Hyalangium gracile: one gene and its partner. The protein of the gene in region 1 interacts with the protein of each later gene in a pairwise test. Links are inferred from orthologs where the notes say so. Each region holds a gene or a part of one and is shown in the gene's direction. Other genes may lie near its edges. The genes, in order: KY572_RS23680 and ndk.

Region 1 (10,810 bases):
CTTCACGAAGAACGCGCGCGGCTGGAGCGCGCCTTCGCTCACCGACACCGAGCGCCGCGCCTTCCGCGCCGAGGCCCGTCGCACGGGCCTGCCCTCCATCGCGCATGGCAGCTACCTGGTGAACCTGGGCTCGGAGGATCCGGCGCTGCGCGAGCGCTCGCTGGCGTGCGTGACGGAGGAGCTCACGCGGTGCGAGCGGCTGGGGATCTCCTTGCTCGTCATCCACCCGGGCGCCCACCCGGACGAGCGGCGCGGGCTGAGGCTGATCGCGGAGGCGATCGACGAGGTGCACCGCCGCACGCCGCGCTTCCGGGCGCGCCTGTGCCTGGAGAGCACCGCCGGCCAGGGCCACTGCCTGGGGTGGCGCTTCTGGCACCTGGCGGAGATCCTCTCCCAGGTGGCGCGCGAGGACAGGCTCGGGGTGTGTCTGGACACCTGCCACCTGTTCGCCGCCGGGTACGATCTGTCCACCGAGAAGGGCTACGAGGCGGTGATGGCTGAATGCGACGCCACGGTGGGCCTGAAGCGGGTAGGCTGCTTCCACCTGAACGACTGCAAGAAGCCGCTCGGCTGTCGGGTGGACCGGCACGAAGAGGTGGGCAAGGGTGCAATCGGGCGAGTGGCCTTCCGCTGCCTCGTGAATGATCCGCGGTTCGTCAACACCATTGGAGTACTGGAGACTCCGTTCCCCGAGCGTTATGCCGAAGCCATCCGGCTCCTCGAATCCCTCCGCCGGGGACGGTAGAAGAAGAGAACTCATGCCTGGCACACCGTCCGCCAACACGCGCCGCTCCCCCTCCACCGGGGAGGGTGCGGAGCCCCCGTCACCGCGGATTGCCCAGCTCCCTGCTCGGGACAAGCTGGAGCGACTGCTGCGTGTGGCCCGAGGGAGGAAGAAGGCGCTCATCCTCACCCACGACAACCCGGATCCCGACTCCCTGGCTGCCGCAGTCACCTTGGCGCACATCCTGGAGCGCCGTACGGGAATGGAAGCCCGCGTGGGCTACGGTGGCATCATCGGGCGAGCGGAGAACATCGCCTTCGTGCGGGTGCTGCGGCTGCCGGTGTCGCACGTGTCGCAGATCGACTTCGACACGTACGATCTCTTCGGGCTGGTGGACACGCAGCCGCCGGTGGGCAACCACTCGCTGCCGGCGCGGCTGCGGGCGGACATCGTGATCGATCACCACCCGGTGCGCGAGGAGAGCCTGCAGGCGCCGTTCGCGGACGTGGGCGGGGACTTCGGCGCCACCTCGACGATGCTGGTGGAGTACCTGCGCGCGGCGCGGCTGGAGCCCTCCGTGGAGGTGGCCACGGGGCTGTTCTACGGCATCAAGGCGGACACGCGGGATCTGGGCCGCGAGACGACCCAGACGGACGTGGACAGCTACCTGTGGCTCTTCCCGCGCTGTGACAAGCACCTGCTGGGGCAGATCGAGCACCCGGAGCTGCCGGCGCGCTACTTCCAGCTCCACCACACGGCCATCGAGAAGGCGAAGGTGTACGGCACCGCGATCGTCACGGACCTGGAGGAGGTGTACTCCCCGGACATGGTGGCGGAGGTGGCCGAGCGGATGATGTTCCTCGAGGGGATGAAGTGGTCGCTGGCGTACGGCACGTACCGCAACCAGCTCTACGTGTCCCTGCGAGTGAAGGATCGCCGGATGAACGCGGGCCGGTTGATCCGGGAGATCTGCGCGGACTACGGCGGCTCCTCGGGAGGGCACGGCAGCATGGCGGGGGCGCGGATGCCGCTGTCGGGGCGCGCCAACCAGCGCCGGACGCTCAAGCGTGAGCTGGTGGGGCGCTTCCTGGCGGCGTTCGGCGTGGCGGACGAGCGGCCCGTGTCCCTGCTGTCCGCGCAGGACGCGTGATCTACTGGGACTACAACGCGGCCGCGCCGCTGCGGCCGGAGGTGGCGCGGGGGCTGGCGCGCGCCTTCACGCAGGGCGGCTTCGGCAATGCCTCGAGCGTGCATCAGGCCGGGCGAGAGGCGCGGGGGCGGCTGGACTCGGCGCGCTCGCGCGTGGCGCGGGTGCTGGGCTGCGAGCCGAAGGAGGTGTGCTTCACCGGCTCCGGCTCCGAGGCGGACGCGCTGGCCATCAAGGGCGCCTTCCTCGCGCGCCCGGATCCGAACCGCCGCCGCATCGTCACCTCCGCCCTCGAGCACCCGGCGGTGCTGACGGCGCTGACGCAGCTGGAGAAGCAGGGCGCGGAGGTGGTGCGGCTGAAGCCCGGCGCGGACGGCCGCGTGCGAGCCGAGGCGGTGCTGGACGCGCTCACGCCGGCCACGGCGCTCTGCTCGCTGCAGTGGGCCAACAACGAGACGGGGGTGGTGCAGCCGGCGGCGGAGGTGGCTCGCGCGTGTCGCCAGCGTGGCATCCTCTTCCACACGGACGCGGTGCAGGTGGCGGGGAAGGCGCCGCTGAGCCTGCGCGAGGTGGACGCGGATCTGCTGGCGCTCTCGGCCCACAAGTTCGGCGGCCCCGCGGGGGCGGGCGTGCTGGTGGTGCGCAAGGGCGTGGCCGTGCAGGCGCTCACGCCGGGGCACCAGGAGGCGGGGCTGCGCGGAGGGACGCAGAACGTTCCCTATGCGGAGGCGTTCGCCCTGGCGCTGGAGCTGGCCCAGGCGGAGCAGGAGGCCACCGCCGCACGGCTGGGCACGCTCCGGGACACCTTCGAGCGCGAGGTGCACGCGCGCATCCCGGACGTCACCGTCAACGGCGGAGGGGCTCCGCGGGTGCCCAACACCAGCAACCTCCACTTCCACGGCGCGGACGGCGAGGCGCTGCTCATCGCGCTGGACCTGGAGGGCATCTGCGTCTCCTCGGGAGCGGCGTGCGCCTCGGGCACCCTCAACCCCTCGCACGTGCTGCTGGCCATGGGGCTCACGCCCGCGCAGGCACACGGCTCGCTGCGCTTCTCGCTCGGCCCTGGCACCACCGAGGCGGAGGTGGAGCGCGTCGTGGCGGCGCTCCAGACGCACGTGCCTCGCGCGCGGGCCCTGGCGGCGCAGGACCTGGCGTAGCGCGACGCCAGCCTGTCCCCCTCCCCTGCCCTGCTACCAGTCCTGCTCGGGCAGCTTCTTGCGGCTCTCATCGGGAGGCTGGCCGTAGCCGGGCATCCCCTCCTTGGCCTGGTCCGCGTTGTCCGACTTCTTCTCCGCCGGCTCCTGGCCCGCGCCGGCCTCACGTGGCTTCTCCTGCTCCCTGCGCTCCTTCTCCTGGATGGCCATCACATCCTCCTCTCGCGGTGGACGAACTGGAGGAAAGCTCGACACCCGACACGGGACAGGCTCGGAGCCCTCCGCGCCGGGCGGCGGCCCGTGCGAGTCAGCGAGGCCTTCCCGCGCCGCCGGGTGAGCGAGCTGACGGCCTCAGTCGCTGGTGCCGAAGAGGCCGCGCACCACCGCGGCGATGGCCAGCGGCGTGCCCACCAGCTCGTCGTAGTGCGGCGTGAGCGCCTGGGCGTAGGCCTCCGCCGTGGGGAAGCGATCCTGGATGCGCGCGGCGAAGCCCCGGGAGATGAGCTCCTCGAGCAGCTCGGGGACGTCCGGGCGGAACGCGTGGATGGGCCGATACCGCCGGTGCCGGATGTTGAAGAAGACCTCCTCCGGCGTGTTGCCCGTGAAGGGGCGCTCCAGCGTCAGCAGCTCGTAGAGCACCACCGTGGCGGCCCACAGGTCCGCCTCCGGCGTGACGATGCCGCGCAACGACTCGGGGCTCAGGTAGTAGGGCTTGCCCAGCACCTCGCCGCCCTCGCGCGAGCCGTCCACGAACACGCGCGCCACGCCGAAGTCGCCCAGCTTGATCTCCCCCAGCCGGGAGATGAACAGGTTGGAGGGGGACACATCGCAGTGGACGATGCCCAGCGGCGCGCCGCGCGAGTCGGTGGCCGTGTGCGCGTAGGCGAGCGCCTCGAGCAGCACCTTGCCCAGGTACACCGCGAAGTCGAGCGGCAGGGGAATGCCGCGCTGCTTGCAGCGGCGGAGGATCTGGGCCAGGTCCCTGCCGTCCACCAGCTCCATGACGATGTAGTAGGTGCCCTCGGCGATGCCCACGTCCAACACCTTCACGATGTTGGGGTGGTCCAGCTGGGTGGACAGGTCCGCCTCGCGGATGAAGCTCTCCACGGAGGACGGATCGCCGGTGAGCGAGGGCAGCAGCCTTTTGACGGCCACGTTCCAGCCCTCGTAGCGCCCGGACAGCACGCGCGCCCGGAACACCTCGGCCATGCCCCCCTTGCCCAGCGGGGCCTGGAGTTCATAGTTGCCGAAGACCCGGGTCGGCCGCGGCGTCACAGGGGTGCTCACGGGTTCGGGGTTCCGCTGGCTGCCGGGCCGCGAGCGTTCTTCTCGCGGGAGCTCTTCAGCAGTTCCTTGAACTGGGGATCGAGGTTCATCACGCGCGTCAGGTCCGGGTCGGTCTCGACATAGCTGCTGAGATCGAACCCCATCTTCACCGCGCTGCGCAGGTAGTCCATGGCCTTGGGCTTGTCGCGCTTCTGCGCGTGCGCGGAGCCGAGCATGTAGAGGATGAAGCTGTTCTGCGGCCGGGCCCGGTGCGCCTTGTCCAGCTCCTTGATGGCCTGGACCGTCTTGTTCTGCTTGAGCAGGCTGGAGCCCAGGCCCAGGTACGCGGGCCAGTTCTCGTCTCCCGGATCGATCTCGATGCTCTGCCGGAACTGGGCGGCGGCCTCGCCCCACTTGCTCTGCTTGTAGAACTGCTGGCCGAGCTTGCTGGCCTCCTTCGCCGCCTCCTGGATGTTCATGCCTCCAGGATCGGGCCAGTGCTCGCCGCCGGGCCCTCGGGAGCCCTCCTTGCCCACGGGCGTGAGGACGAAGCGCCCGGACTTCTGCACCGCCTGCGAGGTACACCCCGGGCTCAGGCGCACGTGCGCCACCACCGAGCTGTCCTCCTCGTTATAGAAACCCAGCACGGTGTAGGTCTGATCCGGCGGGCACAGGTCGCCCTTCTGGCAGAGCGTCAGCCGCGCCACCAGCACCGAGCCCTCGAACGAGCCCACCAGCACCTCGCGCTGGGCGTCGAAGCGGCAGTCGCCGCCATGGACGACATGACCGGTGACGTGATCGCCCTCGGTCTTCAGCTCCAGCGTGGCATAGGCCTCCGCCTGGAACCTGCCCGACAGGACCGGACGATCCGCCGCGGCCAAGCCAGGAAGCAGGAAAAGGGCCAGCGCGAGGCCTGTTGTCAGATGCACGGGCGCCATCGGGAGCTAGGGCCGGCGCATCATAGGGGGCCGGCGGCAACGTTGTAAACGCGTGCGGGACACCTTGACCCGACCGGGGGCCGTCCTTATCATTTCATCCGGATATTCCGCAGTTTCTTCAGCAACTTTGAGGACTTAGAGACCGATTTCAGGTGTTCAAGGGCTGTCCCCTGCGGGGCGCGTGATGCCCAGCAGAAATTCGAACCGATACGTCCATCACGGGGTCCGTTTCGGGCGCCATGCGCAAGCCCTCCTCCTCGCGGAGCAGAGGGAAGCCTACGGAGCCATGACTTTGGTCCCCACCTGGCTTTTTAGGGTTCAATGGACGCTAGGCACACGGCCATGCGGCGGGGGACTTTTTCTGTGGAGCGGCGGCGGTGAGCGAGACGGTGGCGGCAGACGAGGCGGCGCGGAAGCAGTCCTTGCGCGAGGAGTTGACGGCACGGCGCAAGGCGATGACGCCAGACCTCATCGATGGGCGTGGGTTGAAGGTGCAGTCTCGATTCCTGGCTTCGCCCTACTATCAGAAGGCGAGGACGGTGGCGCTGTATGCCCCCATCCGGGGGGAAGTGCCCACAAGGGACATTTTGATCGCGGCGCTGCAGGACGAGAAGATCGTCTGCTACCCGCTGTCCCATGTGCACGGGCGCATCCTGTCCTTCAGGGCGATCAAGTCCGAGGCGGAGCTGGAGCCGGGGCGGTTGGGGGTGCGTGAGCCCTCCAACTCCTCGGATCTGATCCCGGTGGACCAGATCGACCTGTTCGTGGTGCCGGGGCTGGGCTTCACCCGGGACGGCAAGCGCCTGGGGCGCGGCGGTGGCTACTACGACGCCACCTTGCGCGCGGCCTCGGCACGCAGCCGGCGGGTGGGCCTGGCGTTCAGCGACCAGATCGTCCCGGGCATGCCGACGAACGGGGACGACGTGGACATGGACCTGGTCGTCACCGAGTCCGAGTCGCTGCGCGGCCTGTACCGCGACTGGGACTTCCTGGACACTTGAAGCACCTCTTCATGGGAGGGAGTGGACCGGCCAGGGCTCCTGGCCGTGCGTCCGCTCCTTCCTTGGCGCCGGCTACCTGACGCACGAAGAGAAGAGCCTCGCGCCGAGGGCACTTTCGGATAACGTGCCCCGCGCTATGAGCCAGGATCTGCTGCGCAAGGCGACTCCGGAAGAGCAGTTCGAGGAAGTGACCCGAGGCACCGTGGACCTCCAGGTGGCCGAGGAGCTCAAGAAGAAGCTCGAGCGCTCCTACAAGGAGGGCAAGCCGCTCCTCATCAAGGCGGGGTTCGACCCGACGCGACCGGATCTGCACCTGGGGCACTCGCTGCTGCTGACGCGCATGCGGCGCTTCCAGGAGTTCGGCCACACGGTGGTGTTCCTGATCGGTGACTTCACGGCGCTCATCGGCGACCCGTCGGGGAAGAACACGACGCGGCCTCCCCTCTCGCGCGACGAGGTGAAGGCCAACGCGGAGACGTACAAGAAGCAGGTCTTCAAGGTGCTGGACGCCGAGAAGACGCAGGTGCGCTTCAACTCCGAGTGGCTCGACGCGCTGGGCACGGAGGGGATGATCCGGGTGGCGTCGCGCTACTCGGTGCAGCGCATGCTGGAGCGCGACGACTTCAAGAAGCGCTTCCGGGAGAATCGCTCCATCTCCATCCACGAGTTCCTGTACCCGCTGCTGCAGGGCTACGACTCGGTGGCGCTGAAGGCGGACGTGGAGCTGGGCGCCACCGATCAGCTCTTCAACCTGCTGGTGGGCCGGCAGCTCATGAAGGAGCAGGGGCTGGAGCCGCAGGTGATCATGACGGGCCCCATCCTGGAGGGCCTGGACGCGAAGCTGATCGAGGGGAAGATCGTCGGCGACAAGATGTCCAAGAGCCTGGACAACTACGTGGGCGTGGACGAGCGGGCCGAGCAGATCTTCGGCAAGCTGATGAGCATCACGGACGATCTGATGTGGCGCTACTACGAGCTGCTCTCGTCCAAGCCGATGAAGGAAGTGCAGGCGCTGCGCGAGTCGGTGCAGTCGGGGCAGACGCACCCGAAGGCGGCGAAGGTGGCGTTCGCGCAGGAGATCGCGGCGCGCTTCCAGGGCGAGGAGGCCGCGAAGAAGGCGGCGGCGGACTTCGAGGCGCGCTTCGCGAAGAAGGAGCTGGACACCGAGAGCCTGCCGCTGACCGAGGTGTCGCTGGCGGGGGCGCCGAAGCTGCCGCTGACGAAGGTGCTGCCCGAGACGAAGCTGGTGGCCTCCGCGACGGAGGCGCGCAAGCTGATGGCCCAGGGCGGCGTGCGCGTGAACGGGGAGAAGATCACCGATCCGAAGCACGAGCTGCCCGCCGGCGAGTACCTGGTGCAGGTGGGCAAGCTGAAGGCCGCGAAGGTGAAGCTGGCGTAGCGGGCACCGGTGAATAAGCGCGCCCGGCGGAGGGTCCAAGCCTGCGAGCCCTCGCTGTCGTGGGGGCTCCAGACCTCTCACGGTATGCTCCGGGCGCCATGTCTCGTCTGCTTCCCCTCCTGTTGACCCTGCTCCTTCCTCTGAGCTCGCTGGCGGGCTCCGGGGCCTTCGTCTCCGACACCCGCGTGGAGGCGGTGGATCAGCCCGAGTCGAAGAAGGTCGTCTTCGTCGTCGAGCCCGACACCTCCTACCCGCTCCTCAAGAAGGGAGGGCCCGGGCGCAAGTGGTGCAAGCTGCAGGGCCCCAAGGCCGAGGGCTGGGTGCTGTGTGACGGCGCCGCGGAGACGGCGGTCCAGGCCGCGCCGAGCGCGACGGAGCTCGTGAAGGCGGACAGGCAGCAGCAGGCCGAGGTGATCCCCGCGGTGGCGAAGCTGGCCTCGGGGTGCGCGACGACGTGTGGCAACCCGCCCCTGTTCTCCAAGCCCCCTGCCCTGTCCGCCGTGGACCGGGAGATCCTCGCGCTGTGCCCCGCTCGGCCGGATGTGTCCGTGAGTGCCGGGGACGTGCAGCGCTTCTTCTCCAACCACTATGACGACCCGCGCATCCAGAAGGCGCTGGCGGCGGCCGGGCGCTCGCGGACGAGAGCGGGCGCGAAGCAGGCCAACCTCGAGTGGCTCACGAGCCTCTGGGTGAGCACGGGCCCGCGCAACGCCTTCACCCACGTCTTCTGCGGCGACGACTGGCTGCGTGGCCCCATCGGTGGCCTGCACTACCAGGCGCGGTACGCGCAGCTCGAGGCCGAGGGGAAGCTCTGCTACGACGGCCCGGCCCGCGGCAACAGCGCGGTGAGCGGCGACCAGTACCTCATCTCCTTCCACGGCGTGGCCCCGTGGTCCTGCGGGGTGAAGAAGATCGGCGGGTTCTCTCGCTCGCAGGATGCGGTGAGCGTCGCGGCCCTGGCGACACGGGCCTTCGTACGCTGCTGCGCGCGGGACGGCGCGAAGAAGGAGGGCGGCGTGTACTCCGCGCCGGACCTGGGTGGCACCGCGTGGCAGATCCACTGCGGCACCCGCAACGGCACCTACGGCATCGCCACCTTCTACCCCACGAACGATCGCCCCACCTGCGCGGAGTAGCTTCGGATCCGCTCGGGCTGAAACACCATCTTTACTTGAATTGCTAGAGTTACAACGCTACAGGGCGTGCCGTTTTCCGGACGGAGGCCCTGGGCGATGAGGCCTGGGCTCCGTCCCCTGACGAGAGGACGAGACGATGCGCCAGACGTGGAAGAACGCGTTGCTGTGGATGCTGTCGCTGGGCCTGCTGGGCGCCTGCGGCGGAGTGGCCGAGAACGAGCCGGCGGAGAAGGTCGGCGAGCGCTCGCAGGCCGTGCTGGCCCCGCCGCCGACGCCGGCCAGCGGGAACATCCTGGACAGCACGACGTACGTGGGCCCGGTGGCGGTAGGGGGCGCGGCGCAGGCGTCCTTCACGTCCAACCCGCAGTACTACTCCTTCACCGTGCAGGTGCCGGCGAACTCGCAGCTCAAGCTGGACGTCACGCACCTGGGCAGCTCCATGTACCTGGACACGAGCCTGTTCCTGTACGGCCCGAAGGACGCCAACGGGAGCTACGGCACCACGCCGGTGAAGGTGGACGACGATGCAGGCTACGGCACGCTGAGCCGGATCACCCTGGTGACGCTGGCGCAGAGCGGCGAGTACCTCGCGGTGGTGAGCTCGGCCAACGGCGCGGGCAAGCAGTTCCGGCTCCAGGTGGACTGCATGGGCTTCGCGTGCGTGCCGCAGCCGCCTCCTCCGGCGCCGGGCGGCTATCAGATCGTGCTGGTGGAGGAGCCCATCAGCGCGCAGTTGCAGGCGCAAGTGAACACGGGCAACCAGCGGGACGGCGTCCACGCGATCCTGCACCGCTATGACTTCGGCTGGCCGTACGCGGGGGAGACGACGCTCGAGCAGGCGAGCCATGAGGCGCTGGAGATGGTGGGTGAGTGGTGGCGCTACGAGTACTACGGCACCTTGACGGCGCTCACGTACGCGGACTTCTCGTCGGCCGTGTACTCCGTCTACCACCCGCTGCCCGCCACCCTGCTCTCGACGTACGGCAACGGCACGGAGAACGTGCAGGTGAGGCGCTACTACCGGACCTACCAGACGGGCCCGAACGGGGACCACTGGGACAGCCTGTTCATCATCCTGTTCCCGCAGTCGCACAAGGTCATCGTCTTCGAGCAGCAGGCCTACGAGATCTGAGCCACATGCGAGCGGGTGAGCCTGCTCGCCGCTGCCTGGAGCCCGAGGCGCTTGCTGGCCTCGGGCTCTGTCGTGTCAGGAGCTTTCGCTCGCCCGGCTAGCGCTGGGTGTTGTCCTGGCCGCCGACGTCATTCTGGATGTCCGTCGAGTCGGAGTTCCCCAGGCCGCCCTGGTTGCCCGACGAGCCTCCCCCCGCGCCCTGCGTCGCGCCGGTCTCCGAGCCGCTGCCCACGCTTCCGCTCGAGCCGGTGTCACCGGTGCCCTGGCCCGCGCCGCCCGTGCCCTGCGTCTGGTCCGTCGATCCCGCGCCGCCGGTGCCCTGAGTCTGATCCGCCTGACCGCCGTACTGGCTGCCAGCCTGATCCCGACAGCCCGCGAGCACCAGCGCGGAAGCGACCGCGCTCACCACCATCATCCGCTTGAACATGGTCCTACATCCCCAGGTTGATGCGTCCCAGCACAAACCTTGGGTGGCTCGGACCTTCGGACAAGGGCCGAGGATCCACCCAGGGGAGGCAACCAGGGCTCGGCGCGAGAGCCCTGGCAGCAGGGAGGCACCCGAGGACATTCTCCGCTCGCCCGGCAGCGGAGACTCTCCGGTCAGGGCCGGGCGCTGCCCACGGTGAGCACCGCGCCCGTGGAGTAGGCCGTGAACTCGGGCGCGTACATGGACTGCACCGTCGCGGGGCCCACCCGGAACGTGCCCGCCATGTTCGCTCGCAGCCGGTACTTGAAGGTGTACTCGCCCGCCGGCAGCCACTCGAAGAAGAAGTTCGTCCCCGAGTCCCGCGTCTCCTCGTACCAGACGATCCCCAGGTCCCACTTGTGGCGGGACACCGCGTTCTCCGGCTCCAGCCCCGCCGCCCGCGGATCCCTCAAGTGCACGTACTCGGCCGCGTGCTTCGCGCGCAGC
Region 2 (10,696 bases), on another replicon or contig:
GTTCCAGGCCATGAGGGCCTTGTGCGCGGGTGTGACGACTCTTCAAGAAGTCATTCGCGTGACGAAAGGATGATCGACATGTCGACCGCGATCAGCGCCGAGGTGGTCAATGCATTCGTCTCGTCCCTGGTGAACATCTTCCAGGCCGCGACGGGTTTGAAGGGCGAGCTGAGCCCGCTCACGCTCACCACCGAGCTGCCTCCGCCTCCCACCTTCGTCGTCAGCATCCAGATCCGGGGGCCCCTGTTCGGGCCGACGATCTGGAGTTTCACCCCCGGGGTTGCCGGGGAGATCACGGCGAGGATGCTCGGTAACGCCAGCTCCCCTCCCTATGACACCGCCGAGGTCAAGGACGCCGTCTCGGAGGTCGCCAACATCGTGGTGGGCAACGCCACCGACGCCCTCCTCAAGGCGGGCTATCCGGTGGATCTGTCTCCACCCAAGGCGGAGTTCGCCACCTCGGCGGAAAAGCTGCTGGAGCGCACGTTGACCGTGTCGCTCAACACCTCGGCGGGTCCGCTCTCGCTGCACCTGGCTCTCCGACAGGCATGATGCCCATGCGCTCCATGGAACGGTCTCGCACGATTTCCGTGGCGTCCCAGAGAGTGGCTCGCTGGTTGGGCCGCGTGTTGGTGGGGGTGTGGATCCCCGCGATGCTCGTTCCCGTCAGCCTGCTCACGGCGGGCCACCTGTTGACGCTGCCAGAGCCCACCTCGGCGGCGGAGCTGACGCGACGGCTCCAGGCCGACGCGGCGCGAGAGGGCCGCCCGGGAGCGGGCTACGTCCTCCACGTGCTCGCCAGCGGGTGTCGCTGCTCGCAGCGGGTGCTCGAGCACCTGCTGCTGCGTGGGCCCCAGCCTTCCTACGCGGAGAAGGTCCTGCTGATCGGCCGCGATGAGGGCATCGGCGAACGGCTCACGGCCCGGGGCTTCGGCTTCGAGAGCATCAGCTCGGAGGAGCTGAAGGCCCGCTATGCCATCGAGGGCGCGCCGCTCATGCTGGTGCTCGGAGACGAGGGGCGGCTGGAGTACTCAGGGGGCTATTCCCGCAGGAGGCAGGGGACGCTGGAGGATGTCGCCATCCTTCGCGCCGTCGAGAGCGGCGGGCGCCCGGGGGCGCTGCCCCTGTATGGCTGCGCGCTCTCCAGAGAGCTTCAGCGAGAGGTGGATCCTCTCGGGCTGAAATACACACCAGAGCCGGAGGCCGCGCCATGATGAGGCGACTGCTGGAGCAGGTCATCCTCCCCGAGGAGATCAGCGACTTCGAGAGAGGCTACCTCCACAAGGTCAATCGGATAGCCCTCTTCTTCTTCCTCGTGCACCCGCCGGTGTTCGCCGGGGTGGCCTTCCTCGCGGAGACCGGGCCCGTGTACGCGCTGGGCCTCTCTGGGTTGGTGCTCGTCGGGCCGCTGCTCGCCTACAAGACCTTCTCGAACCCTCGCCACGTCTCGCTCGTCATGGGCCTGGCCTCGGTGTTCATGGGCGGGCTCCTGGTCCACTTCGGGCAGGGACCGATGGAAATCGAGATGCACTTCTATTTCCTCGTCTCCCTGGCGCTGATGGTGGTGTTCGCCAACCCTCTCGTCATCGTCGTCGCCGCCCTGGCGGTGGTGGCGCACCACCTGCTCTTCTTCCTCATCCTGCCGCGCAGCGTGTTCAACTATCAGGCCTCGCTGTGGGCCGTGGCGGTCCATGCTGTCTTCATCCTGCTGGCGACGGTTGCGGCGTCCTTCGCGGCGCGCGGCTTCTTCCTCAACGTCGTGGGGCTGGAGAAGATCGTCAAGCGGCGGACCCGGCAGCTGGACGCCCGCAACAAGGATCTTCGCTTGATCCTAGACAACGTCGATCAGGGGTTCATGACCGTCAGCGCGAGCGGGAGGGTGGCGCCCGCGTTCTCCCGGATCCTCGAGACCTGGCTGGGGAAGATCCGCGGCGGCATGAGCCTCTGGGAGTACCTGGGGGCCGTGGACCCGGAGCTCGGCCGCGAGCTGGAGGACGCCTGGCCTCTGCTGGGTGACGGGATCGTCGACGCGGACGCGGTGCTCGAGGCCCTTCCCAAGCGGATGCGGCATCAGGGCCGGGAGTTGCTGCTCGGGTTCAAGCCGATCCCGTCGACCGGCAGCTTCCTGGTCGTCGTCTCGGACGTCACCGCTCGGCTGGAGCGCGAGCGGTTCGAGAACGAGCAGCGGGAGCTGATCCACATCTTCCAGGGGCTGAGTCGAGACCGCGTCGGCTTCCTGGAGTTCTTCACCGAGGCGCGAGCGCTGGTCGGAGTGCTCCGCGACTCGTCCCAGGCCCTCTCGGTGGCGGAGACCTACCGCGCCGTGCACACCCTGAAGGCCAATGCGGCGCTCTTCGGGATCACCGGCGTGGCGCGGCTCTGCCAGGAGATGGAAGAGCAGCTCGAGCGCGACCGCGCGCTCAGCGCGAGCGAGCGGGGACGACTGGGCGAGGCCTGGGACGGAGCGGCCTCGAGGATCCTCGGGTTCATCGGGCAAGGGGAGCGCGCGCCGATCTTCGTCGACGCGGACGAGCTGCAGGAGGTCCTCGCCGCCCTCCGCAAGGGGGGCGACCGGGCCGAGATCGCGCAGATGATCGAGTCCTGGAAGGACGAGCCCGCGGCCCAGCGGCTCCACCGGATCGCCGACCAGGCCAGGGCGCTGGCCGACAGGCTGGGCAAGGGACCGATCGAGGTCATCGTCGACTCGGGCCGGCTTCACCTGCCGCAGGGCCCGTGGATGGACTTCTGGGGAAGCTTCGTCCACGTGACCCGGAACGCCGTGGATCACGGTCTGGAGGACCGCGGCGAGCGCGTGGCGCGCGGAAAGGGCCCCAAGGGACAGCTCCGCCTGAAGATGGACTGCGTGTCTGACCAGGTGAGGCTCGTGATCGCCGATGATGGCCGTGGGATCGACTGGGAGTCGGTGCGGGAAGCTGCTCGGGGGATGGGGCTGCCCGCCCAGACGCGGGAGGAGCTGCTGGAGGCGCTCTTCTTCGACGGGCTCTCGACGAAGAAGTCGCCCAACGACATCTCCGGGCGTGGCATCGGGCTGGGCGTCGTCCGGTCCGCATGCCAGCGGATGGGGGGGACGATCCACATCCGCAGCGAGCCAGGGCATGGAACGGAGTTCGAGTTCCGCTTTCCGCGCTCGCTGTGCTCCTCGGTGAGCAGGCCCTGGAGCCTCGAGCCCATGCGGGCCGCCAGTTGATTCTGAAGGGGACCTGGGAAGCACCGCTCATGCCTACATAGGGGGTCGTGTCACCCCAGGCTGGTGAACGTCCTTGCACTCAGGCGCGGATTGCGCGAATACGCAGCCCGCGCTTGACGCCTCAAGCCAAGGCCGTTCACTCGGAGCCTCGATGAAGATCCACGAGTACCAGGGCAAGGAAATCTTCAGGAAGTACGGTGTCCCCACCCCGCGGGGCATCCTCGCGCTGTCTCCCAAGGACGCGGAGGCCGCGGCCAAGGAGCTGGGAACCTCGGTGGTGGTCGTCAAGGCCCAGATCCATGCCGGCGGTCGCGGCAAGGGCGGCGGCGTGAAGCTCGCCAAGAGCCCCGCCGAGGCGAAGGAGCTGGCCAAGGCCATGCTGGGCATGAAGCTGAAGACCATCCAGACCGGGCCCGAGGGCCAGACGGTCCACAAGGTCTACATCGAGGAGGGGCTCGCCATCGCCCAGGAGCTGTACCTGGGCGTGACGCTGGACCGCGCCACCTCGCGCATCACCTTCATGGCCTCCAAGGAAGGCGGCGTGGAGATCGAGGAGGTGGCCGCCAAGCACCCCGAGAAGATCCTCCGCGAGGCGGTGGATCCGGCCGTCGGCTTCCTGGACTTCCAGGGCCGCAAGCTCGCCTTCGGCCTGGGCCTCTCTGGCCCCACGGTGAACAAGTTCGTCCAGTTCTGCTCCGCGCTCTACAAGATGTACATCGAGACGGACTCCTCCCTCGTGGAGATCAACCCGCTGGTCATCCTCAAGGACGGCGGCGTGGTGGCGCTCGACGCGAAGGTGAACTTCGACGAGAACGCCCTCTACCGGCACAAGGATCTGCTGGAGTACCGCGACCTGGCCGAGGAGGAGCCGCGTGAGACGCAGGCCAAGGAGTACGATCTGGCCTACATCGCGCTGGACGGCAACATCGGCTGCATGGTGAACGGCGCGGGCCTGGCCATGGCCACCATGGACACCATCAAGCTGGTGGGCGGCAGCCCGGCCAACTTCCTGGACGTGGGCGGCGGCGCCAGCAAGGAGAAGGTGACGGCGGCCTTCAAGCTGATCCTCGCCGATGCGAACGTGAAGGCGGTGCTGGTCAACATCTTCGGCGGCATCATGAAGTGCGACGTCATCGCCGAGGGCATCATCGCCGCCGCCAAGGAGGTGCAGCTCAAGGTGCCGCTGGTGGTGCGGCTCGAGGGCACCAACGTGGAGAAGGGCAAGGAGCTGCTGCGCAACTCCGGGCTCGCCATCACCCCCGCGGACAACCTGCGCCAGGCCGCCGAGAAGGCCGTGGCCGCGGTCAAGTAGCCCCTCCGTCACCCCGTCTTTACGAGAGTCACCTCATGAGCATCCTCGTCAACGAGAACACGAAGGTCCTCTGCCAGGGCATCACGGGCTCGGCGGGCTCGTTCCACTCCAAGCAGATGCTGGAGTACGGCACGAAGCTGGTGGCCGGCGTCACCCCGGGCAAGGGCGGCACCGACTTCGAGGGCAAGGTCCCCGTCTTCAACTCCGTGGCCGACGCGGTGAAGCAGACGGGCGCCAACACCTCCGTCATCTTCGTCCCGCCGCCGTTCGCCGCGGACTCCATCATGGAGGCCGCTGATGCGGGCGTCGCCCTCATCATCACCATCACCGAGGGCATCCCCGTCAACGACATGGTGCGCGCCAAGCGCTACCTGCAGGGCAAGCCGGGCATTCGCCTCATCGGCCCCAACTGCCCCGGCGTCATCACCCCGGGCGCCAAGTGCAAGATCGGCATCATGCCGGGCCACATCCACAAGCCGGGCCGCATCGGCGTGGTGTCGCGCTCGGGCACGCTGACGTACGAGGCCGTGCACCAGCTCACCCAGCTGGGCCTGGGCCAGAGCACCGCGGTGGGCATCGGCGGTGATCCGGTCAACGGCACGGACTTCATCGACTGCCTCAAGCTGTTCAACGCCGATCCGGAGACGGACGCCGTCATCATGATCGGCGAGATCGGCGGCAGCGCCGAGGAGGCCGCCGCCGAGTACGTGGCGCGCGAGTTCACCAAGCCCATCGCCGGCTTCATCGCGGGCCAGTCCGCGCCTCCGGGCAAGCGCATGGGCCACGCGGGCGCCATCATCTCCGGCGGCAAGGGCACCGCCTCGGAGAAGATCAAGGCCATGGAGGCCGCCGGCTTCCTCATGGCCGCCAGCCCCACGGAGCTGGGCACCACGCTCCAGGAGGCGCTCAAGCGCGGCGCCCCCAAGAAGAACCGCTAGCCGTTCCACCTCTCACTCAAGACACGAGGACCACCACATGGCCATCGAGCGTACGCTTTCCATCATCAAGCCGGACGGGCTGGAGAAGGGCATCATCGGCAAGATCATCTCCAAGTTCGAGGAGAAGGGCCTGAAGCCCGTCGCCATCCGCCTGCAGCACCTGTCCCAGGCGCAGGCCGAGGGCTTCTACGCCGTGCACAAGGCGCGCCCCTTCTTCAAGGATCTGGTCAGCTTCATGATCTCTGGCCCCGTGGTGCTGATGGTGCTGGAGGGTGAGAACGCCGTGGCCGCCAACCGCGAGATCATGGGCGCCACCAACCCGGCCAACGCCGCCCCGGGCACCATCCGCAAGGAGTTCGCCACCAGCATCGACAAGAACACGGTGCACGGCTCGGACAGCCTCGAGAACGCGAAGATCGAGGTCGCCTACTTCTTCCGCGAGACCGAGATCCACTCGTACGAGTACCAGGGCAAGAAGTAGTCCTTCCTGCCCCGATGTCGATGGGACCTACGGCCCGGTGCCCGCGCTCAGGCGCGAGCCCGGGCCGTGCTCTTCTTGCCCCGGGCCGCGCCCTTCGGGGCCTTGGCCGCCCGGACGGTGTTCTTCTTCGCCGGCGCCGCGGCCTTCTTGCCCGCCTTCACGGTGTTCTTCTTCGCCGGGCTCTTCTTGGGGCGGGAGGCGCGCTCGGGGGGCGCGTCCTGGCGGAGGACCTCGCTGATGGCGAAGGTGTCCGCGAAGATGCGCGAGGAGGCGAGCTTGCCGTCCCGCAGCGTCATGACGCTCACGACGTTGTTGGTGGTCGTCTTCCCGGTCTCCCTCGAGCGCAGCTTCTCCTCGACGATGACGACGGCCATGTCCGGCTGCGTGACGATGCCCCTCACCTCGGCGCCGAGAATCTCGAACGCATTGGTCAGGCGCAGCATCAGCGCCGCGCTGTCCTCCGGGCCCCGCGCCTCTCCGCTGAAGGGCAGGTGGGCGGGGTAGGTGGTCCAGAGGTGGTAGTCCGGTGTGACGAGCTCGCGCAGCGCCTCCATGTCGCGCTTCATCGTGAGTTCGAAGGCCTTCTGCACGAGGTGGATGGTTTCCTGGCTCATGAGGTGGGTTGGCTCCTGGACGGCGGGGAAGGGCGGCGGCGCATTCTCCCAATTCGCGGGGCTGCTGGCGACCTGGCGAGCGCGCCTTTGACTTGCCGCCCCCAGATGTGGGAAGGCTCCCCCCTACACCCCTCGTTAGAACCCTGATGATGTCCGAGCCCTCCGTCACCACTCCTGACACCACGCCGCTGCCCGCGCCCGCGCCGGCGAAGCTCGTCGACGTGTCCAGCCTCACGCTGGAGGGACTGACCCGCTTCCTCACCGAGCAGCTGGGCGAGCGCGCCTTCCGCGCCGGGCAGGTCTTCCGCTGGATCCACCAGCGCGGCGTCACCTCGTTCGACGAGATGACGGACCTGTCCAAGGCCCTGCGCCAGAAGCTCAAGGAGCGCGCCGAGATCGTCCCGCTCGAGAAGGATCTCGAGCAGCGCTCGATGGATGGCACCATCAAGTACCGCTTCAAGACGCGCGATGGACGCTACATCGAGTCCGTCTACATGCCCTCCGAGGACCGCAAGACGCTGTGCGTCTCCACCCAGGTGGGCTGCGCCATGGCGTGCTCGTTCTGCATGACGGGCACCCTGGGGCTCAAGCGCAACCTCACCCCCGGAGAGATCGTCGCCCAGGTGCACCGCGTCAACCGCGAGGTGCGCCAGCTCGAGGGCCTGGAGACCTACCGCCCGCTCAGCAACCTGGTGTTCATGGGCATGGGCGAGCCGCTCCACAACTTCGAGAACCTCAAGACGGCGCTCTCCATCCTCCAGTCCGAGGAAGGGCCCAACTTCTCCCACCGCCACATCACCGTCTCCACCGTGGGCCTGGTGCCCATGATCGAGCGCTTCGGCCAGGAGACGGACGTCAAGCTGGCCATCTCGCTCAACGCCAGCACCGACGAGCAGCGCAGCAAGACGATGCCCGTCAACCGCAAGTGGAACATCGCCGCCCTGCTGGAGGCGTGCCGCAAGTTCCCCCTGCGCCAGGGCCGGCGGATTACGTTTGAGTACGTACTATTGAGGGGCTTCAACGACAGCGACGAGGACGCCTACCGGCTCATCGAGCTGCTCAAGGGCATCCCCGCCAAGGTGAACCTCATCCCCTACAACGAGAACCCCGGCCTGGGCTTCCAGACCACCATGGAGGAGCGGGCGGAGGCCTTCCGCGCCATCCTCGCCGAGGGCCACATCGCCGCCTTCATCCGACAGAATCGAGGCCGGGACATCGCCGGCGCCTGTGGGCAGCTCGCCAACCGGGGCGGGCAGGATGCCTCGCAGGCGACGCAAGCTACCGAGCTTCCTTGACAATCCCGAGGCAGGGACGCTAATAGCGCGCCCTCCTACAAATTTTCGTTACCTGCTGTTTTCACTGGAGTCTGTTCAATGGCCGTCGTCCTCCGTCTCGCCCGCGCGGGCGCCAAGAAGAAGCCGTACTACCACGTGGTTGCCACCGACTCCCGGAACCCCCGGGATGGCAAGTTCATCGAGGCCGTGGGGGCCTACGATCCGAACCTGAACCCCCCGAAGGTGGAGTTCAACCAGGAGCGGCTCCAGTACTGGCTGAAGACGGGCGCGACGCCTTCCGAGACGGTGGGCGAGCTCATCAAGCGCGCGGCCAAGGCCACGCCTCCCACGGCCTGATCCCGACCGGATCTGACCGGACGTGGAGCAACTTCTCACTTATCTCGCGCGGGCCCTGGTCGACCAACCAGACCAGGTGGGCCTGCGTGTGTCCGAGGTGGACGGCGCCCGGCTCTATGAGCTGAAGGTCGCTCCCGAGGACGTCGGCAAGGTGATCGGCCGTGACGGGCGGACCGTGAATGCCCTCCGGACGTTGCTGAGCGCCGCCGCCCAGAAGCAAGGGCAGAAGGTCCGCCTCGAGATCCTCGACGATCGGCGCGCGGCGCCCGCCCCGGTGGCGGCTCCCGCGGCGCCTCCCGCCCCCGACGCCCAGTGACGCCCCGGCCTCTCTTGGAGCTGGGCTATGTGGCCCGGGCCCATGGCATCCGGGGCGAGATCGCCGTGCGCCCGTTCGATCCCGGCTCGCAGACGCTCGCGGCCGTGGAGCGCGTGCGCGTGCGCACCCGCGCAGGCCAGGAGCGGGAGCTGCGCATCGAGTCCCTGCGGCCCACGCCCAAGGAGGACATCATCGCCTTCGAGGGAGTGGAGACGCGCGAGGACGCCGAGGGACTGGTCGGCTCCACGGTGTTCGTCTACCGCGAGGATCTGGAGCCTCCCTCCGAGGGCGAGTACTTCCAGGGCGATCTGGTGGGGCTCACCGCCGTGGACGAGGCGGGCCAGGAGCTGGGCAAGGTGGTGGAGCTCTGGGCCACCGGCGAGGTGCCCAACCTCGTCATCCAAGGGCCGGGCAAGCCCGAGCTGATCGTCCCCTTCGCCGATGAGTTCGTCCCCTCCGTGGACGTGCCGGGAGGGCGGATCGTCATCAAGCCGCCCGAGTACGTGGGGGAGGAGGAGGGCTGATGTACCCGGTGGAGATCCTCACGCTCTTCCCTGGGATGGTGTCCGGGTACGTGAGCGAGAGCATCCTCGGCAAGGCGCGAGAGCGGGGCAAGCTGGCCGTCACCGCCACGGACATCCGCGAGTACGCCGAGGGCAAGCACCGCGTCACGGACGACACGCCCTACGGCGGCGGCGCGGGCATGGTGATGAAGGTGGAGCCGCTGGTGGCGGCCATCGAGGCGGCGCGGGCCCGAAACCCGGGCGCGAAGGTGCTGCTGATGAGCCCTCGGGGGCCCACGTTCACCCAGGCCCGGGCGCGCGAGCTCGTCAGCCACGCGCCGGGGCTGATCCTCATCTGCGGCCGGTACGAGGGCGTGGACGAGCGGGTGATGGGGTACCTGGACGGGGAGCTGTCCCTGGGGGACTTCATCCTCACGGGCGGGGAGATCGCGGCGCTGGCGGTGGTGGACGCGGTGGCCCGGCTGCTCCCTGGGGTGCTGGGCAACCAGGCGTCCCACGTCAGCGAGAGCTTCGAGGAGGGGCTGCTGGAGCACCCCCAGTACACCCGGCCGCCCGTGTTCCGGGGCGCGGAGGTGCCCGCGGTGCTCCAGTCCGGGGATCACGCCCGGATTGCCCGCTGGAGGCGCTGGAAGGCCCTGATGCTCACCCGGGAGCGCCGGCCGGACCTCTTCGCCCGCCTGGAGCTCGGGCCAGCGGACCAGAAGCTGCTGAACCTGAGGGAGGAAGACCTGTAGCGCCGGGGTTGGACTCCGGGACGGGCAGGGCGAAACACAGGACGATCTGCGGACTTGTCCGACTCGCCTCTCTCTGCTACTAGGCCCCCCTCTTACTGGTCTTTCGCACCACAAGATTTCTGGAGTCCGTCATGCGTCACAGCGCCATCGAGTACGTCGAAGCCAAGCACCTGCGCAAGGAGCTGGTCGACTTCCGGACCGGCGACTCGGTTCGAGTTCACTGGAAGGTGAAGGAGGGTGAGAAGGAGCGCGTCCAGGCTTTCGAGGGCGTCGTCATCCGCAAGAAGAAGGGCAACAACCGCGCCAGCTTCACCGTGCGCAAGGTGTCCTTCGGCGTCGGCGTGGAGCGCATCTTCCCGCTGCACAGCCCCCGCTACGAGAAGATCGAGGTCCTCTCGCGCGGCAGCGTGAACCGCAACCGCCTCTTCTACCTCCGCGACCTCAAGGGCAAGGCCTCCCGCGTGGACGTGCAGGAGGACAACACCCCGGCGCCGTCCGCCGAGGGCAAGAAGGCCACCAAGCCCGCCGCCGGGGCCTAGTCGGCCGGGGTCCTCACGGCCCCACGTCACAGCCTTTCGCGGTACCGAGAGGAGTGTCCGTTCCAGGACGCTCCTCTCTGCTTTTGTGCGCTAGAATGGGGCCGCGCATGCACTTCACCGAGGTCGCCGTCCAGAACGTCCGGGGCTTCTCCCCGCAGGGCCGCTTCCCCTTCAAGCAGGGCTTCCTCGTCCTCAAGCCGCCCGGTGGTGAGATCAGCCCGCTGGCGGCGCTCTCGCTGGCGCTCCTGTATGCCGATGGGCGCGGCGAGGACGCCCGGTTCGCGGCACAGGGCCAGAAGGCCGCCAAGGCGGCCCTCACCCTGGTGGGCCAGGACAACCTCACCTACCGCCTGCTGCGGGATCTGGGCGGGGTGGGGACGCTGCACAAGCAGACGGCGC

What was found.
Region 2: the proteins of KY572_RS23680 (region 1) and ndk interact in binary tests that used the Escherichia coli proteins (3 or more experiments, as listed by UniProt). The link is inferred for Hyalangium gracile from one-to-one orthologs.

The regions. Positions count from the first base shown.
Region 1 is NZ_JAHXBG010000011.1:238,795-249,604, reverse strand. What follows is about bases 4,621-7,418. They hold KY572_RS23680 (5-formyltetrahydrofolate cyclo-ligase), read left to right. Parts: upstream 4,621-5,606; coding sequence 5,607-6,230; downstream 6,231-7,418. Other genes in these bases: tyrS (tyrosine--tRNA ligase), read left to right, coding at 6,367-7,418; KY572_RS47845 (tetratricopeptide repeat protein), read right to left, coding at 4,621-5,172. Outside these bases: KY572_RS23715 (deoxyribonuclease IV), read left to right, coding at 1-745; KY572_RS23710 (DHH family phosphoesterase), read left to right, coding at 759-1,874; KY572_RS23705 (cysteine desulfurase family protein), read left to right, coding at 1,871-3,028; KY572_RS23700 (hypothetical protein), read right to left, coding at 3,062-3,235; KY572_RS23695 (serine/threonine-protein kinase), read right to left, coding at 3,377-4,312; more of KY572_RS47845, read right to left, coding at 4,309-4,620; more of tyrS, read left to right, coding at 7,419-7,629; KY572_RS23670 (EndoU domain-containing protein), read left to right, coding at 7,728-8,765; KY572_RS23665 (hypothetical protein), read left to right, coding at 8,902-9,897; KY572_RS23660 (hypothetical protein), read right to left, coding at 9,995-10,324; KY572_RS23655 (alpha-2-macroglobulin family protein), read right to left, coding at 10,498-10,810. UniProt on the Escherichia coli protein: Involved in the removal of 5-formyltetrahydrofolate.
Region 2 is NZ_JAHXBG010000015.1:161,022-171,717, reverse strand. What follows is about bases 4,534-7,217. They hold ndk (nucleoside-diphosphate kinase), read left to right. Parts: upstream 4,534-5,495; coding sequence 5,496-5,939; downstream 5,940-7,217. Other genes in these bases: rlmN (23S rRNA (adenine(2503)-C(2))-methyltransferase RlmN), read left to right, coding at 6,703-7,217; KY572_RS28455 (nuclear transport factor 2 family protein), read right to left, coding at 5,987-6,553; sucD (succinate--CoA ligase subunit alpha), read left to right, coding at 4,556-5,458. In the rest of the region: KY572_RS28490 (GspE/PulE family protein), read left to right, coding at 1-73; KY572_RS28485 (chemotaxis protein CheX), read left to right, coding at 79-552; KY572_RS28480 (hypothetical protein), read left to right, coding at 654-1,214; KY572_RS28475 (ATP-binding protein), read left to right, coding at 1,211-3,208; sucC (ADP-forming succinate--CoA ligase subunit beta), read left to right, coding at 3,360-4,520; more of rlmN, read left to right, coding at 7,218-7,848; rpsP (30S ribosomal protein S16), read left to right, coding at 7,927-8,184; KY572_RS28440 (KH domain-containing protein), read left to right, coding at 8,207-8,500; ribosome maturation factor RimM, read left to right, coding at 8,497-9,024; tRNA (guanosine(37)-N1)-methyltransferase TrmD, read left to right, coding at 9,024-9,758; rplS (50S ribosomal protein L19), read left to right, coding at 9,890-10,297; KY572_RS28420 (ATP-binding protein), read left to right, coding at 10,405-10,696. UniProt on the Escherichia coli protein: Major role in the synthesis of nucleoside triphosphates other than ATP. The ATP gamma phosphate is transferred to the NDP beta phosphate via a ping-pong mechanism, using a phosphorylated active-site intermediate.